Regions from separate parts of the Nocardia sp. NPDC004711 genome, predicted to be linked through region 4. Evidence: riboswitches for the same ligand, from Rfam matches in the RefSeq annotation. Region 4 holds a riboswitch; each other region holds the start of a gene.
What was found. Region 4 has a riboswitch for S-adenosylmethionine ahead of ACWEKS_RS20765 (rhodanese-like domain-containing protein). Riboswitches for the same ligand answer to the same signal wherever they lie in the genome.
Positions count from the first base shown of each region.

Region 1 (4,286 bases), on a different contig from region 4:
TGGCCGGCGGGCTGGCGTTGCTGCACTTCCGGGATCCGCACGTGCAGGGGGCCTACGGGGTGTGCCCGTTCTACGAACTGACCGGATACTGGTGCCCCGGCTGCGGCGGGTTGCGCGGGCTGCACAACCTCACCGATGGCCGGATCCTCGACGCCATCCACAGCAATGTGCTGCTGCTCCCGCTGACACTGGGCTTCATCGCCTGGTGGGGCGCCTGGGTGGTGCGCGGGTGGCGGGGCAATCCGGTGCCGCCGCGACTACCGCAGGTGCTGCCCAGGTACGCGGTGTGGGTGGCCCTGGCATTTCTCCTGGTCTTCACGGTTGTGCGGAACACACCGTGGGGTAGTTGGATCGCACCGGTTTAGGCGGGGCATGCTCTGCGTATGAGCGATTCGCTGAAGGAGCGCGTGCGGCAGAAGCTGATACGGCAGCTCGAGGAGGATGGGCCGCCGGACCCCGATCAGGAGGACACCCGGCAGCTCTCGGTCCTGGGCGACCTCGATGCGCTCGAGGCGGTGGCCGACGACGATCCACTCGTCGAGGTGCTCGCGGCCCGCTACATGGTGCCCTGACCGTTTCCCGGCCGATTCAGAAACCGCAGGCAGACCCGCCCTCGGCCGAACTGCCGAAGGGGCGGGTCTCGGGGACCGGGTTCCAATGTCCTTCGGTGCGGGCGTAATTCCACGCCGGGCCGTGCGCCACCAGGGTCGCGATGGCCTCGACGAGGCGGTCGACGTCGGCGGCGGTGGTGCCCAGGCCGATGCTGGCGCGCAGGGCGGCATCGACACCGAGGCGGGACAGCAGCGGGTGAGCGCAGAAGCGGCCGTCGCGCACCCCGATGCCGTGCTCGGCGGAGAGGTAGGCGGCCACCTGGCCGGGCTCGAAGCCGTCGACGGTGAAGGCGACAATGCCGACCGCGTCGGTGCTGTCGCGCCAGATCCGCAGGAAGTTCACGCCCGGAACGGTTTTCAGGCCGTAGCGCAGGCGATGGGTGAGGTACTGCTCATGCTCGAGCACGGTGGTCTCGTCCAGCTCGGCGAGGGTGTCGCAGGCCGCGGCCAGGGCGGCGACGCCCAGCACGTTCGGGGAACCGGCCTCGTGGCGCTGCGGGGCGGGAGCCCATTCGACGCTCTCGGTGCTCACCGAGCGCACCGCGCCGCCGCCGGCCAGGTAGGGCTCGGCCGCGTCCAGCCAGTCCCGGCGGCCGGCCAGCACGCCCGCGCCGAACGGGGCATAGGTCTTGTGACCGGAGAAGGCCAGGTAGTCGATGCCGGTGGTGCGCAGGTCGATTCGGCGGTGCGGGGCCAGCTGGGCGGCGTCCACCAGGATGCGGGTGCCGCACTGGTGGGCGATCCAGGCCAGCCGCTCCAGCGGCAGCAGTTCGCCGGTCACATTGGAGGCGCCCGTAACCGCCAGCAGCGCAGCGGGTTTCGAGCACAGCTCGGCGACCAGCCGCTGGATGGTCTCCTCGATGGTATCCGCGACCGGAACCACCCGGCGGCCGCGCCGGGTCCAGGGCAGCAGGTTGGCGTGGTGCTCGACGTCCAGCACCACGGTGTCGCCGGGCACGCAGGCGGCGAGCAGGTTCAGTGAGTCGGTGGTGTTGCGGGTGAACACCACCACCTGGTCCTCGGCCGCGTTCAGGAAGCGGGCGACCGAACCGCGGGCCGACTCGTAGCAGTCGGTGGAGACCCGGGAGGCGTAACCCGCGCCGCGGTGCACGCTGGCGTAGTAGGGCAGCAGATCCGAGACCCGGTCGGTGACCTGCCGCAATGCGGGTGCGCTGGCGGCGTAGTCGAAGTTGGCGTAGCCGGCCGTCCCGCCCTGGACCAGCGGGACCCGCAGGTCACAGCCGGAGACATCGGCGAGGGCGGCACAGGTCTGGTCGGCGAAAGCAGTCATCACGAAATCCCGTCGGATTCATGGACGCGCGATCGGGAAAAGAGAAATCGATCGAGAGTCCGCGCTTGCCGCGCCCGGTCGGGCGTCGGCCCGGTCGTCACCCGGAGCACCCCACCGCGGAGGAGGGTTGCCGACCAGCAAGCCGGGGCTTCGCGCTGGTACTCATGACCTGATTGCAGAGACTGGCAGACGGCTCGCGGGCTTGTCAACCCCGCCCGGTCGTGGCGGCCGCCGTCACGATTTGCGGGCCGCCCCGCAGCGTTCCAGGTCGGGCACCCGGACGTCGCGCCCGATCGGGTCGAGATAGCTCGCGGTGTACTCCGGTCCGCCCGCTTGCTCGACCTCGCACCAACCGTGGTCGGCCAGCAGTGCCGGGACCTGGTCCGGAAGCATACCGAAGGTCCAGAGTCGTTGCCGCGCCACGAATCTGCGGTAGGTGGCGGCGCAGCCCTGGAGGTTGGTGCCGTCCAGAAAGTCCTGCCGGATGTAGCTGAAGATGAGCTCGCTGCCGGTGGGGGCCTCGGCGAGAGCTGAAAAGGTGTCGCGCACAGCGGGTTCGGTCAGGTACTGCGTGACGCCCTCCCAGAGGGAGAGGGTCCTCGCGTCGGTGCGGTAGCCGTGCTCGGTCAGCGCGGTGCCGAGGTCATCGGTTTCGAAGTCGATCGAGACCTGAGTCACGCTGTCGGGCAATGCTATTCGCTTCCGCTTCTGGGCGATGTTGATCGGCAGATCCACTTCGAAGGCGGGAAGTCCGGCGGGCGCCGCCAATCGGGTACGCCTTGGTGTCGAGTCCCGCGCCGAGTACCACGATCGCCTCGATGCCGTGGGCGATCGCAGCTCCGGTCCAATCGTCGAAATACCGTTTGCGGCAGGTGAGGCTCTCCCAGGCGCCGACTCCCTCTCGGCTCATGCCCGAGCGCAGTAGGCGTCGCCCGGCGGGTCGGCGCGCGATCGACCGCCACGCGGCGGGCAGGCTGCGCACGACATGCTGGAGCGTCGCCGGTCGGTGTGACGAACGGCGCGACCGTTGTGACTCGCAGCCGCCTTCCAGAGGGCAGGGGTGCCAATCAGGTTGGGGATAACCGGATCTCACCGGGTTCCCGGGCAGTATGGAGCGGCCGGCCTCCGGCCGTCCCCACCTGGTGCTCCAAGCGCGTCCGCAGGCCCATCGGCGCAGGTAGCATGGGCTGCGCCCGCGCGTGTGATGTGCAGTTCGCACGATGTCGCGCCGCGGGGCGTCTGCTGCAAGTTCGGTTCTTCCGGATCTTCCCGACCACGTGGCCGCACGGCCTGGATACAGGGAGGTATTCACATGAAGGCGATCGTGGTGACGGACCGGGCCGCTGGAACGGCCGGGATGACGTTGGTGGAGCGGCCCGATCCGGATGCGGCGAGGTTCGCGAGCCTCTCGGGCGCGAGCTACGGCGATGTCATCGTCGAGGTTCATGCGTCGGGATTCACCGGGGATGAGTTGGAGTGGCCCTCGACCTGGGTCGATCGGCTCGGCCGGGACCGGACGCCGTCGATCCCCGGGCACGAGCTGGCCGGGGTGGTCAGCGCTCTCGGCTATGGCACCACCGGCCTGTCGGTGGGGCAGCGGGTGTTCGGGCTGACGGACTGGACTCGTGACGGCACGCTGGCGGAGTACGTGGTCGTCGAGGCACGTAATCTCGCGCCGCTGCCGGGCGACATCGACTTCACGGTGGGCGCGGGCGTCACGATGGCGGGCTTGACCGCCTGGCAGGGGCTGTTCGAGCACGGCCGGCTTCAGGCGGGGCAGAGCGTCCTCGTGCACGGTGCAGCCGGCGTAGTCGGGTCGATGGCAGCCCAGCTCGCACGTGAGGCCGGCGCCTACGTCATCGGCACCGGGCGCGCGGCCGGCCGGCAGACCGCGCTCGACTTCGGGGCGCACGAGTTCGTCGACCTTCAGAACGACTCTCTGGACGACATCGGCGGAGTCGATCTGGTCTTCGATGTCATCGGCGGAGACATCCAGAAGCGGTCGGCGGATCTCGTTCGAGCCGGAGGAACGCTGGTGACCGTCACCGGGCCGCCCGAGGCGCGACCCGCCCGCGGACTGGCGATCGACTTCGTCGTCGTATCCGACCGCACCCAACTCGGTGAGATCGCCCAGCGGGTGCGCGACGGACGAGTGCGGACGAACATCGGCACGGTTGCGACCCTCGACGACGCCGTCGCCGCCTTCAACCCCACCGAGCGACGCAAGGGAAAGACGGTCATCCGCGTTCGTTCGTGAGGACCCTGGATAGCGACCGGTCCAAGGCCGACGGCGCCTCGGTTTCCGCCACTGTCCGAGCCCGGGGTGTCGGCTTCGGAGGCACCTGCACCCTTCTCATGCTTGCGATAAAGCCCCGGTGCGGCTC
Region 1 covers NZ_JBSGCB010000008.1:66,219-70,504, reverse strand. The annotation lists gene ACWEKS_RS09730 (DUF2752 domain-containing protein) at 1-365, shown strand, start outside; gene ACWEKS_RS09725 (hypothetical protein) at 384-572, shown strand; gene ACWEKS_RS09720 (aminotransferase class V-fold PLP-dependent enzyme) at 589-1,902, opposite strand; SAM riboswitch class IV at 1,959-2,072, opposite strand; gene ACWEKS_RS09715 (class I SAM-dependent methyltransferase) at 2,137-2,670, opposite strand; partial or broken gene ACWEKS_RS09710 (class I SAM-dependent methyltransferase) at 2,693-2,884, opposite strand; gene ACWEKS_RS09705 (NADP-dependent oxidoreductase) at 3,215-4,159, shown strand.
Region 1: linked by a shared signal. The riboswitch ahead of ACWEKS_RS09720 (aminotransferase class V-fold PLP-dependent enzyme) and the one ahead of ACWEKS_RS20765 (rhodanese-like domain-containing protein) in region 4 are both predicted to bind S-adenosylmethionine.

Region 2 (4,286 bases), on a different contig from region 4:
CACCACCAGCAGCAGGACCAAGCCGTACAACACGATTCGCCACGACGGCGCCAGCCGCAGCAGCTCCGGCACCCCGATCAGCACGACCGCGCCCAGCACCGCACCGTAGGGCGAGGCGGTGCCGCCCAGCACCAGGATGGTCACCACCAGCAGCGACATCGGCAGGTTGAAGACCGTCGGGTCGATGTAGGAGTACTGATGGGCCAGCAGCGCGCCGCCGATGCCGGAGAAGAACGCCGCCACCGCGAAGGCCAGCGCCTTGTAGTCGCGCACCGGCACTCCCGCCGAGCGGGCGGCCACCTCGTCGGCCCCGATGGCCCGGATGGCGATCCCCAGCCGGGACCGCTGCACGCCGACGATGACCGCCAGCACGATCGCCAGCACCACCAGCTCCAGCCGGAAAATCTGGGTGTGCGTGGCGAATTCGTACCCGAACAGACTGGGCGCGGGAATCCCGAAGATGCCGTAGCTGCCGCGCGTCACCGGCTCCCAGTTGCGGATGATCGCCACCGTCACGATGCCGATGCCCAGCGTCGCGATGGCCACATAGTGCCCGCCCAGCCGCCACAGCGGCGCGGCCAGCACCGAGGAGGCCACGGCCGCGACGAGGCCCGCGGCCACGATGGCGGACAGGAAGGCCCAGCCGTGCGACACCGTCAGCACCGCCGAGGTGTACGCGCCGATGGCGATGGGACCCGCCTGCCCGATGGCCAGCTGTCCCGCCGACCCGGCCACCAGCGTCATGGAGACCGCGATGATGGCGTAGGCCAGGATCTGGGTGCCCACCGAGATGCCGTAGTCGTCCGCGATCAGCGGAATCGCCACGCCCGCAACGGCGAACGCGATCAGAGCATGCCACCAGCGGACCCGCAATTCCCGTCCCGACCCGAGGAAGGTGCCGGTCATGGGCTCGGATTCGATGGCGGGCGGCCGGGCGAGCAGGCCGCCGGGCCGCAGCACCAGGAAGATCACCAGCAGGCCGAAGGTGATCAGATCCCGGTAGCCGTCACCGAACCAGTAGATGCCGAAAGCCTCCACCAGCCCGAGCACGAAGCCGCCGATGACCGCGCCCGGAATCGACCCCAGCCCGCCGATGGTCGCGGCCACGAAGCCGGTCATGCCGACGATGCCACCGCTGGTCGGCGAGATGTTCGAGTTGTAGAGGCCGACGAAGATGCCCGCCAGCCCGCCCAGTCCGGAGGCGATGGCGAAGGCCAGCGCCTGCACCCGGCCCACACCGATGCCCATCTGCGCGGCGGCGTCCGGGTCCTGCGCGGTAGCGCGAATGGCCAGGCCGTGGCGGCTGTAGCGCAGGAACGCCCACAGTCCCGCCATCACCGTGAGGGTGAGGGCGAACATGACCACATCGGAGGTGCCGAACCGCACGCCGCCGGCCCGGAAGTTGTTGGTGGGCAAAACCTCTGGGAAGGGCCGGGTGTCGGGTCCGAATACCAGGGCGACCACGTTCTCGATGATCAGCCCGACCGCCACCGTCGCCAGCAGGGCGGCAATGGCCGGGGCCCGCCGCAGCGGCCGCACCGCCAGGATGTCGATGGCGACGCCGACCAGCGCCGTCGCCGCCACCACCACGATCAGCGCGGCCCACCAGGGCACGCCGTGCTGGGCGATCAGCCACCAGCCCAGCACCGAACCGAACGCGAAGATCGAGCCGTGCGCGAAGTTGATGACATTGCTGACCCCGAAGATGAGGGTGATGCCCACGGCGATGAGCGCGTACGCATTGCCGTGCACCAGACCCGCGATGAGCGTGTCGAACATCTATTTGGCGCTTCCGACCGGCACGAATTTGCCGCTGCGCAGTTCCAGCTCGATCGGCTTCACGCCGGTGGGCCGTCGCGTCTGCTGATCGAAGGCGAAGGTGCCCAGCCCGATTCCGTCGAAGTCCTTGATCTCGCGCAGGCCCTTCAGCACGCCCTCGCGAGTGGCGCCGCCGGTCTTGGCGGCCTTCACCAGCACGTTCAGCGCGTCGTAGGCGTAGACGTTGAAATCGCCGGGGTCCGTGTTGAACTTGGCCCGGAACTTGGTGACGAAGCTCTGGATCTTGGGGCTCGGATCCGACGGCGTGAAGACGCCGTTCACGATGTCGCCCTCGGCCGCCGCACCCGCCAGATCGATGAACTGCGGGGTGTTCTGGCCGGCGAAGAGCTGCCCGGTGAACCCGACATCACGCAGCTGCTTGACCACCAGCGCGCCGTCCGGGCCGTAGCCGAGGTGCACGAAGGCGTCCGGGTTGGCGTCGCGGCCCTTGATCAGCACCGGCCGGAAGTCCTGCGAATCCGGCAGGATGGCCGAGGAGTAGGCGATCTCGATGCCCTTCTCCTTGGCGAACTGCTCGAAGAATTTGAAAGCCTGCTTGCCCCAGTCGGTTTCGAGGTAGACGACGGAGACCTTCTTCGCCTTGGATCGCACCCACTCGGCATTGCGCTCCATGTACACGTCCAGCGTGATGGAGGGGCTCCAGGAGTAGTCGCCGCCCTTGGTGAAATCCACCGAGGAGTTGGTGAACCCGTACTGCACCAGCTTGCCGCGGTTGTACACCGGCGAGGCCGCGATGGAGGCGGGCGAGGAGAAGTCGCCGAGCTCGGCGATGATGGACTTGTCGCCCACGAACTTGGTGGCGATCGGCACCGTCTGCTTCGGATCCGACTGCGAATCCTCCCATTTCAGCGCGACCTTCTTGCCGTCGATCCCGCCCGCCGCATTGATCTCGTCCAGGGCCAGGTCGAAGCCCTGCTGCCAGAGCCGCCCGTACTCGGCCGACCCGCCCGTCTTCGGGCCCGACACCCCGAAGTACACGGTGTCCGCCTTGCTGTCCGACGACTCGTTCCCGCACGCCGACAGCAGCCCCGCCGCCGCGGTCGCCGCCGCCACACCCACCAACACCCGGAATCCACGCGACCCGGACCAGTTCCTGCTCATTGCTACCTCTGCACTCGTGCACCGACACCGCGCCGGGGCATGGGGACTCGACCGCGACCGCCGAAGGCGTACGGTGCGGGAAAGAGAATCGCCCGCATGGAATTCGGGCGCCGGGCCTCAGCCGTTGGCCGGGCGGCATCCAGACATGGACCTGTGCTCCTTCGACTAGCGCTTGCGGGGTCCGCGTGGACGCCGCCTGGTCGTCACCCGGGGCACCCCACCGCCGCGCGAGGGTTGCCGATCAGCGAGCCGGGGCTCGAACATGCTGATACTCGTGACCGTGGGCAGAACGGTAGCCGCGGCCACCCCGCGCCGACACCATTCGAATCACCCTGATGCCAACGACCCGTCCGCACCGACGAGAGGAAAGCCCTTGCCACCCCTGCAAATTGCCGTCTGCGGCCCCAGCACCTGCACCGACTCCGAGTCCACGGCCGCCCGCGAGGTGGGCCGGCTGCTCGCCGCGGCGGGTGCGACCGTGCTGTGCGGTGGCGGTTCGGGCGTGATGGCCGCGGTCACCGAGGGCGCTTCCGGCGCAGGCGGACTCGTCCTCGGCATCCGTCCCGACACGGATCGTGACGCGGTCTGCCCGGGCCTGTCCGCGGCGATCTATACGAATATGGGTGAGGCCCGCAATACGATCCTGGTGGCCTCGGCCGACGCGGTCATCGTCATCGGCGGCTCGTGGGGCACCCTGTCCGAGCTGGCATTGGCGAACCACCGCGGTATCCCGGTCGTATCACTGCGCGGCTGGCAGGTACGCGATGCCGACGGCCACGCGGTCGACGCCTCGATCCCCGCCCTCGACCCCTCGCACGCCGTGGCCCTCGCGCTCGCCCCGCCGATCTATCCGTGAGCACCCGCACCGCGCGCGGCCGGTGCGCCGAGAGCGGTTGCGAGTCGGCCGGTTACGCGGCGAGGTGGGCGGTCAGCCAGCGCGGGAACTCGGTCAGATCGCCGAGCACCACATCCGCGCCCGCGGCCGACAGCTCCTCGGCCGCATAGGGCCCGGTGGTCACCGCCACCGACACCGCGTCGGCCACCTTGGCCGCCCGCACATCGCCGAGATGATCCCCCACATAGATCGAGGCCCCGCGCTCCCGCAGCACCTCGCCCTTCTCCTCCGCCCAGGCCCCGCCGACCAATTCGTCGACCGCCAGCCCGAGATGATCGAGATGCAACTGCGCGTGCGGCCCGTTCTTCGCCGTGATCACCAGCACCCGCCCACCGGCCCGATGCACCGCCGCCAGCGCGTCGACCACCCCCGGCAGATGCTCCGCCGCGTGCACCGCCAGATCCGGATACAACTCCCGGTACATCGCGACGATCCCCGGCACCTCGTGCTC
Region 2 covers NZ_JBSGCB010000022.1:147,322-151,607, forward strand. The annotation lists gene ACWEKS_RS23615 (ABC transporter permease) at 1-1,779, opposite strand, end outside; gene ACWEKS_RS23620 (ABC transporter substrate-binding protein) at 1,780-2,940, opposite strand; SAM riboswitch class IV at 3,104-3,220, opposite strand; gene ACWEKS_RS23625 (SLOG cluster 4 domain-containing protein) at 3,314-3,796, shown strand; gene ACWEKS_RS23630 (HAD family hydrolase) at 3,849-4,286, opposite strand, start outside.
Region 2: linked by a shared signal. The riboswitch ahead of ACWEKS_RS23620 (ABC transporter substrate-binding protein) and the one ahead of ACWEKS_RS20765 (rhodanese-like domain-containing protein) in region 4 are both predicted to bind S-adenosylmethionine.

Region 3 (4,286 bases), on a different contig from region 4:
AGCAGCTCCGCCGCGTGCCGGGACGTGTTCGATTCGATGTTCACGGTCAATTTGCCGCCGCCGTCAGTCCGGCGCGCAGATCCGCCAGGATGTCACCGATCCCCTCGATACCCACGGCCAGCCGGACCAGACCAGGTGTGACACCGGAAGCCAGTTGCTCGGCGGGCGTCAGCTGGGAATGCGTGGTGGAGGCCGGATGGATGACGAGCGAGCGCACGTCCCCGATGTTAGCGACATGGCTGTGCAGCACCAGCGCCTCCACGAACTTCTTGCCGGCGTCCACGCCGCCGGCCAGCTCGAAGGAGACGATGGCGCCGACACCCTTGGGCGCCAGCTGTTTGCCCCGCTCGAACCACGGGGAGCTGGGCAGTCCTGCGTAGTAGACCTTCTCGACGCCGGGCTGCTCGGTCAGGAACTCGGCCACGGCCTGGGCATTGGCCACGTGCCGTTCGACGCGCAGGCTCAGCGTCTCGATGCCCTGCGCGATGAGGAAGGCGTTGAACGGCGACACCGCCGCACCCAGATCGCGCAGCAACTGCACCCGCGCCTTGAGCGCGTAGGCCGGTGCGCCGAGATCGGCGAACACGGCGCCGTGGTAGCTGGGATCCGGGGTGGTGAAACCCGGGAAGCGGGACTCACCCGCCGCGTCCCGCACGGTCCAGTCGAAGTTGCCGCCGTCCACGATCACGCCCGCGACCGCGGAGCCGTGCCCGCCCAGGTATTTGGTGGCCGAGTGCACGACGATGTCCGCGCCCAGTCGCAGCGGCTGGATCAGGTACGGCGTGGCGACGGTGTTGTCCACGATCAGCGGCACGCCCGCCGCGTGCGCGACCTCGGCGATGCCGGGGATGTCGAGCACCGAGCTGCTCGGATTGGCGACGGTCTCGCCGTAGAACGCCTTGGTGTTGGGCCGCACGGCCGTGCGCCACTGCTCGAGATCGTCCGGATCCTCGACGAAGCTGACCTCGATGCCCAGCTTGGGCAGCGAGTAGTGCAGCAGGTTGTAGGTGCCGCCGTACAGGTGCGGGCTGGCCACGATGTGGTCGCCGGCCTGCGCCAGATTCAGGATCGCGTAGGTTTCCGCGGCCTGACCGGAGGCCAGCAGCAGCGCGGCCACACCGCCCTCGAGCGCGGCGATGCGCTGCTCCACCGCGTCCTGGGTGGGGTTCATGATGCGGGTGTAGATATTGCCCGGCTCGGCGAGCCCGAACAGCGCGGCGGCGTGATCGGTGTCGCGGAAGGCGTAGGAGGTGGTCTGGTAGATGGGCAGGGCGCGGGCTCCGGTGGCCGGATCGGGAGCCTGTCCGGCGTGAATCTGCTTGGTCTCGAAGGACCAGCCGGCCGGATCCAGGGTGCCGTCAGCCGAGACGGCCGCGGGCGCGGTCGAGTCACTCATGTGTTCTGCTCCAAAAACAAGGTCGCCGAATGGCGGAAGTTTGACGTTACCGAGAGGCGAATGGGCTTCGACAACAACACATTTCGGTAGACCTCCTAGTTGCGCTTGCGTTCGGCCTTCGAACGCCGGGTCTGCACCCGGAGCACCCCACCGCAGCTGGAGGGTTGCCGATCAGCAAGCCGGGGCCTTAACGCTGATGCTCTTGACCTGTTGCGCGATTCTAGCGGGCGGACGCCGCTGTTTCGGAAGTGGGGCTGGCCACAGCGGGCCCCGCGCAGGTGCGCACGAATTCGTGATACGCGCCGACCACGGCCTCCGCCATGCTGCGCGGTGACTCGATCAGACGCTCGTCGGCGAAGCCGGAATCGGAGTCCGATTCGGTGCCGGCCCGCATGATGGCGTGGAAGGTGCCGAGCAGCAGCCGAACTCGCAGATCCGCGACGGTGGTGCCGAGGCGTTCGGCCAGCACCTGCGCGGTCTGCTCGGTCTTGTTCTCGGTGGCGGCCATGCTGCACGCCCGCACCGCGGCGGTGGACCGGATGATGCGCTGCATCTGCTGGAACCAGCGGAAGGGCAGCGGTTCGTCGTGGTCGACGACGCGGTCCACAATGGACAGGAAGCTGTCCAGCAGCGCTTTCAGCTCGTTGCCGGTGCTCGGCTGCTCGCGCAGCGCGTCCGCGTGTGCCCGCGCCCAGTCGGCGATGGGCGCGATGACGATGTCTTCCTTGCTGTCGAAGTACCGGTTCACGGTGCGCGGCGAGACGTCGGCCTCGTCGGCGATCTGTTCCACGGTGGTGGCGTCGAAGCCCTGGGCGTCGCACAGCCGCAGGGCGACGTCGATGATCCGCGCCCGGGTCTGTTCCTTCTTCCGCTCACGCAGGCCCGGCCGGTGACGTGCGATCACACCGAGGTGAGTTGACAACTCCGACATACCTCCATGGTAGGGGTTCGGGCGCTTCTCACGTCCCATTATGCCAAATGTCGCAGCACGACAAATTTCTCTTGACGTCAATTGGCCTTGAGGGTCAAGATTGTCGAGGGTGTCCCGGACCGTCCGTGAGGAGACGACATGACCGCCGCGACAGAAACACTCGAAGACCGATCACACAGCTCGGACCAGCGCGGAGCCGCGCGCTGGTGGGCCCTGGGCGTACTCGCCATGGCCCAGCTGATGGTGGTGCTGGACGCCACCATCGTCACCATCTCCATGCCGTTCGCCCAGCGTGACCTGGGCATCAGCGACGGCGACCGGCAATGGGTGCTCACCGCCTACACGCTGATCTTCGGCGGCCTGCTGCTGCTCGGCGGCCGCCTCGCCGACTACCTGGGCCGCCGCCGCATGTTCCTGATCGGCCTGGTCGGCTTCGCCGGGGCGTCGGCGCTGGCCGGGCTCGCGCAGAACGGCGCGGAACTCTTCGCCGGGCGCGGGCTGCAGGGCGCGTTCGCCGCCCTGCTCGCGCCGGCCGCGCTGTCACTGGTGTCGGTCACCTTCACCGAGGCCAAAGAGCGCGCTCGCGCGTTCGGCGTCTTCGCGGGTGTGTCCGCGGGTGGCGCGGCCATCGGCCTGATCGTGGGCGGCGCGCTCACCGAATACGCCAACTGGCGCTGGTGCCTGCTGGTCAACACCCCGATCGCGCTGATCGCCTTCCTCGGTGCGCTCGCCTTCGTGGTCCGGGACGTGCCCGCGCCGCGCACCGGCGGCTACGACCTGCCCGGCGCGGTGACCGCCACGCTCGGCCTGGTCTCGGTGGTCTACGGCTTCAGCCGCGCGGCCTCGGACGGCTGGACCGCGAGCACCACCCTGGCCCTGCTGATCGCGGGCGTCGCGCTGCTCGCCGCCTTCGTCGCCATCGAGCGGCGGTCCTCGAATCCGCTACTGCCGCTGCGTATTCCGGGGGAGATCAACCGGGGCGGCTCGTTCCTGGTGGCGCTGCTGCTGCCGATCGCCATGTTCGCCATGTTCATCAACATGAGCTACTACTTCCAGATCACGCTGGGCTGGTCGGCGCTGAAGGCGGGGGTGGCGTTCCTGCCCTTCCCGATCGGCATCGTCGTCTCCGCGGGCGTCGCGAGCGGGTTGCTGCCGCGGATCGGGCCGCGGCCGCTGATGATCACCGGTTCGGTGCTGGGCATGGCCGGGCTGCTGTATCTGTCGCGGCTGAGCTTCGGGGACAGCTATGCCGGGGGCGTGCTGCCGGCAGTGATTCTTATCGCGCTCGGCATGGGCGGGCTGTTCGTGGCCATGCAGACCACGGCGCTACATCAGGTCGAGGAGCGTGACTCCGGTGTCGCGAGTGCGCTGCTCAATGCCGCGCAGCAGGTGGGCGGCGCGATCGGCACCGCGCTGCTGTCGACGATCGCGGTGCAGGTGGCCGAGCGGTTCGCGAAGAACAATCCGGGCGTCGACCACGTGATGGCCCGGGCCGCGATTCATTCCTATGACATCGCGTTCCTGATCGGCGCGGGATTCTTCCTGGTGACCATTCCGATCATCGCGTTCATGGTGCGGGACAAGCCGGAGAATCTGCTCGAAGGTTCCGAGCACGTGCACGTGGGCGTCTGACCCACCGACTATTCACCCGCGGGTCGCGGCAACATATATCCCGCGGTCCGCGGGTTTGGGGTTGCCGCGGGCCGCGGGTTTTCGCATCCTGGAAAGTGCGTAAAGTCACGCGAAAAGCTACTTATCGGTAACCGCACTGAATCCCGCACAGCGGGGGCCACCCGAGCGGTGAGATCGATAGCAGCAGTACGCTTGTCTTGCTTGACGCCACAGCGTACGTGGACTTGGCACCACAGGTCCCGTGCCGAGCGCCATGCGTATACGTTGTCTGTTGAACAGCTGGGGTCCGCTACAAGCGGTGCTCACCGGCCGTGCAATGGGAGCACC
Region 3 covers NZ_JBSGCB010000002.1:215,792-220,077, forward strand. The annotation lists gene metX (homoserine O-acetyltransferase MetX) at 1-5, opposite strand, end outside; gene ACWEKS_RS02550 (bifunctional o-acetylhomoserine/o-acetylserine sulfhydrylase) at 47-1,396, opposite strand; SAM riboswitch class IV at 1,493-1,604, opposite strand; gene ACWEKS_RS02555 (TetR/AcrR family transcriptional regulator) at 1,617-2,327, opposite strand; gene ACWEKS_RS02560 (MFS transporter) at 2,466-3,959, shown strand.
Region 3: linked by a shared signal. The riboswitch ahead of ACWEKS_RS02550 (bifunctional o-acetylhomoserine/o-acetylserine sulfhydrylase) and the one ahead of ACWEKS_RS20765 (rhodanese-like domain-containing protein) in region 4 are both predicted to bind S-adenosylmethionine.

Region 4 (4,286 bases):
GCGCACCCTTTGGGTCGAAACTAACTTGTCGTCAAAACTCAGCCGTCGTTCTTAGCTTAGGCTAAGTTGACGCCCTGGCTTCGGTGACCGCCGTTGGCCCCCGACGCTGCAGCGTTGCTGCGTAGTCTTGCTATTCCCGCGCCTGGGGCGGAAATTCTGCTGATTCTATCGATGGCGCACGAGGCCCTTCACGCGCAGGGCCGTGAACTGTGGGAATGCCGAGGCCCGAACCGTGGGAACGCCGTGCCGGGCGCACGGCGGCGACCAGGCATGATCTACCCATGAGCGACGCCGAGGAGACAGCCGGGGAGACAGCGGTTCCGATCGATCAGAACGAGGCCCGCAGCATGTGGCCGTTCCTGGTCGCGGCGAGCGTCATCGCGGTCGTGATCCTGGGCATCGTGATCGCGACGCTGGTCTCGCCGGTTGAGAAGAATGTCACAGATTCCGATCGGCTCGCGGTGGCCGCGGGCAACTTCATCAAGTCCCGTAGCGAGACCGGCAAGTACGATCCGACCCTGTCCTGCAAGGGATTCGACGAGAATGCCTCGCCGCTCAAGGGCGCGGCCGCGACCGGGGCGACCGTCACGTTCGACAAGCTGGCCGACCCGGCCGTCGACGGCGAGAAGGCCACGGCGCAGGTCACTTTCACGGTCTCCGGCGCCCAGACCACCTCGACCTGGCACTTCACCCGGGAGAATTCCCGCTGGTTGGTCTGCAATTCCTGACAACGGCCGAAGTCGCGGCCGGGGTTTGACAGTGGGGCCGTTTTTTCGGCACTCTCAACCCAGGTCATGAGTACCAGCGTCAAGCCCCGGCTGGCTGGTCGGCAACCCTCCTCCGCGGCGGGGTGCTCCGGGTGACGACCTGGCCTCGCATCGGACAGCGGTGCGGCAAGTGCGGATTCACAGGAGGTACAAGTGAGCTACGCGGGTGACATCACGCCGAAGCAGGCGTGGGAACTGTTGCGGGACAACCCCGATGCGGTGCTGGTGGATGTGCGCACCGAAGCCGAGTGGCGGTTCGTCGGGGTGCCCGACACCAGCGGCATCGGCCGGCCGACCGCGCTGATCGAGTGGGTGGACGTCTCCGGCACGCCCAATGCCCGTTTCACCGATCAGCTGAAGCAGGCGCTCGGCGATCGCGGCCAGGACTCGGTCGCGCCGGTCATCTTCATCTGCCGCTCCGGACAGCGCTCCATCGGCGCGGCCACCGCCGCCACCACCCTCGGCATCGCCCCGGCCTTCAATGTGGTCGACGGCTTCGAGGGTGCGCTCGACGGTCAGGGGCATCGCGGCGGCACCGGCTGGCGGGCCGACGGCCTGCCCTGGCGTCAGTCATGAGTTTCGTGTCCGGCCGGATCGCAGGGAGGCAATCATGATCACCGGTGGTTCCTTCGACAAACCGCTCCCCGAGGGCGTCGGCCCCGCTACGCAGGCCGTGCGCGGCGGCACCCGGCGCTCGGGCTTCGACGAGACCTCCGAGGCGCTGTTCCTCAATTCGGGTTTCGTCTACGAGAGCGCCGAGGCGGCCGAGGCGTCCTTCACCGGCGATATCGAGCACTTCGTCTACTCCCGCTACGGCAACCCGACGGTCGCCATGTTCGAGGAGCGGCTGCGCCTGATCGACGGCGCGGAGGCCTGTTTCGCGACGGCCTCCGGCATGTCGGCGGTGTTCACCGCGCTGGGCGCGCTGCTCGCCGCGGGTGACCGCCTGGTGGCGGCACGCAGCCTGTTCGGCTCCTGCTTCGTGGTGGCCAACGAGATCCTGCCGCGCTGGGGCGTGGAGACCGTCTTCGTCGACGGCGAGGATCTGGACCAGTGGGAGCAGGCGCTGTCGGTGCCGACCCAGGCCGTCTTCTTCGAGACCCCCTCCAACCCCATGCAGACCCTCACCGATGTGCGCGCGGTCTCCGATCTCGCGCACGCGGCGGGCGCGAAGGTGGTGCTGGACAACGTCTTCGCCACCCCGCTGCTACAGCGCGGCTTCGACCTGGGCGCGGACATCACCGTGTACTCGGGCACCAAGCACATCGACGGGCAGGGCCGCGTCCTCGGCGGCGCGATCCTCGGACCGCAGGACTACATCGACGGCCCGGTGAAGAACCTGATGCGCCACACCGGTCCGGCGCTGAGCCCCTTCAATGCGTGGACGCTGCTCAAGGGTCTGGAGACCATGCCGCTGCGCCTGCGCCAGTCGGTGGACTCCGCGCTGAAGATCGCCGGGTTCCTGGAGACCCATCCCGCGGTGGCGTGGGTGAAGTACCCGTTCCTGTCCTCGCACCCGCAGTACGAGCTGGCCAAGCGTCAGATGTCCGGCGGCGGCACGGTGATCACCTTCGAGCTGAAGGCGTCGGAGAACGAGGCCAAGAAGCGCGCTTTCGAGGTGCTCAACCGCCTGCGCATCGTCGACATCTCCAACAACCTCGGCGATGCGAAGACGCTGATCACGCATCCGGCCACCACCACCCACCGGGCGATGGGCCCGGAAGGTCGTGCGGCCGTGGGGATCACCGATGGCGTGCTCCGCATCTCGATCGGACTCGAGGATGTGGAGGACCTGCTCAATGACCTGGACCAGGCGCTGAGCTGATCCGACGAGTATTCGAAAAGGGCCGGAACCCACTGGGTTCCGGCCCTTTTCGTGCTCAGGGGCCGACGGGGATTCGGAAGCAGCCCTTAGAGCCGTCGAGCCTTGTTTGACAGCATGCTGTCAAACATGACAGCATGCTGTCATGATGAAAACAGTCCACATGGCCGTGTACGACACCTTCTCGGACTGGGAGGTCGGGCATGCGACCGCACACATCAATCGCGAACTCTGGCACCGCGAGCCGGGAACCTGGCAGGTGAAGACGGTCGCCCTCGGCGCCGCGCCGATCACCTCGATGGGCGGCATGCGGGTCCTGCCCGATCTGGTCCTCGATGAGCTGAAGCCCGCCGACAGCGCCATGCTGATCCTGCCGGGACTCGAAACCGAGCAGCATCCCGAGACGCCGGCGGCCTTCGCGCGCAAGGCCCGGGAGTTTCTGGCGGCCGGGGTGCCGGTGGCGGCGATCTGCGGCGCGACGTTCGGGCTGGCGCAGGAGGGCCTGCTGGACGATCGGCGGCACACCAGCAATGACGCGGGATATCTTGCCTACAGCGGATATTCGGGTGGCGAGCACTATGTGCAGGCGACCGCGGTCACCGACGGTGACCTGATCACCGCGACCGGCACCCGACCGGTCGATTTCGCCCGCGAGATCTTCGCGCGCCTGGGTATCTACGAGCCGCACGTGCTGGAGTCCTGGTACCGGCTGTACGGAGACAATGATCCCGCGGGCTTCTACGCGTTGTTCGAGTACGAGCAGCAGCGCGCGGCGGCCGCGCAATGACCCGCACCGCGCAGCAGCTGTTCGGGGCGGCGGCCGTCACCTCGTTCAAGCTGAACGGCCAATTCCTCTCGATCGCAGAGGAATTGGCCAAGCCGTCCGGGATCACGGTCGCGTGGTGGCAGGTGCTCGGCGCGATTCTGCACGAACCGCTCCCGGTGGCCGGTATCGCCCGCGAAATGGGTATCACCCGCCAGAGCGTGCAGCGCATCGCGGATGTGCTGGCGGACAAGGGATTCGTGGAATACCGCCCCAATCCGGCGCATCGGCGCGCGAAGCTGGTGGCCATCACCGAGGCGGGTCACGACGCGGTGCGGCGGATCGACCCACAGCACGCGGCCATGGCGAAACGGCTTGTGGCGCAGCTGGGTATCGAGCAGCTCGCCCACATCGTGGACGCGCTGACGACCCTGTCGGGCGCCCTCGACGCGCTCGAGGGCGACGCGACGGGCATGGCCTGACTACAGCGCGAACGGGTCCTTGGTCTTGCCGACCAGGGCGGCCACCGACGGCAGGATGGTGGTCGGGCGGTACGGGAACTGCTCGACCAGGGCCGGGGTGGAGATGCCGGTGGTGACCAGGATGGTCCGCATGCCCGCCTCCAGGCCCGAGATGACGTCGGTGTCCATCCGGTCGCCGATCATGACGGTGGACTGGGAGTGGGCACCGATGCGGCGCAACGCCGATCGCATCATCAGTGGGTTGGGTTTACCGACGTAGTAGGGCTTGCGGCCGGTGGCCTCGGTGATGAGGGCGGCGACGGAGCCGGTGGCCGGAAGGATGCCTTCGCGGGACGGGCCGGTGGCGTCCGGGTTGGTGGCGATGAAGCGCGCGCCCGCGGAGATCAGCCGGATGGCGGTGGTGATGGCTTCGAAAGAGTAGGTGCGGGTTTCACCGAGCACCACGTAGTCCG
Region 4 covers NZ_JBSGCB010000019.1:77,754-82,039, forward strand. The annotation lists gene ACWEKS_RS20760 (Rv0361 family membrane protein) at 282-728, shown strand; SAM riboswitch class IV at 791-906, shown strand; gene ACWEKS_RS20765 (rhodanese-like domain-containing protein) at 921-1,343, shown strand; gene ACWEKS_RS20770 (O-succinylhomoserine sulfhydrylase) at 1,378-2,592, shown strand; gene ACWEKS_RS20775 (type 1 glutamine amidotransferase family protein) at 2,738-3,376, shown strand; gene ACWEKS_RS20780 (MarR family winged helix-turn-helix transcriptional regulator) at 3,373-3,834, shown strand; gene ACWEKS_RS20785 (HAD-IIA family hydrolase) at 3,835-4,286, opposite strand, start outside.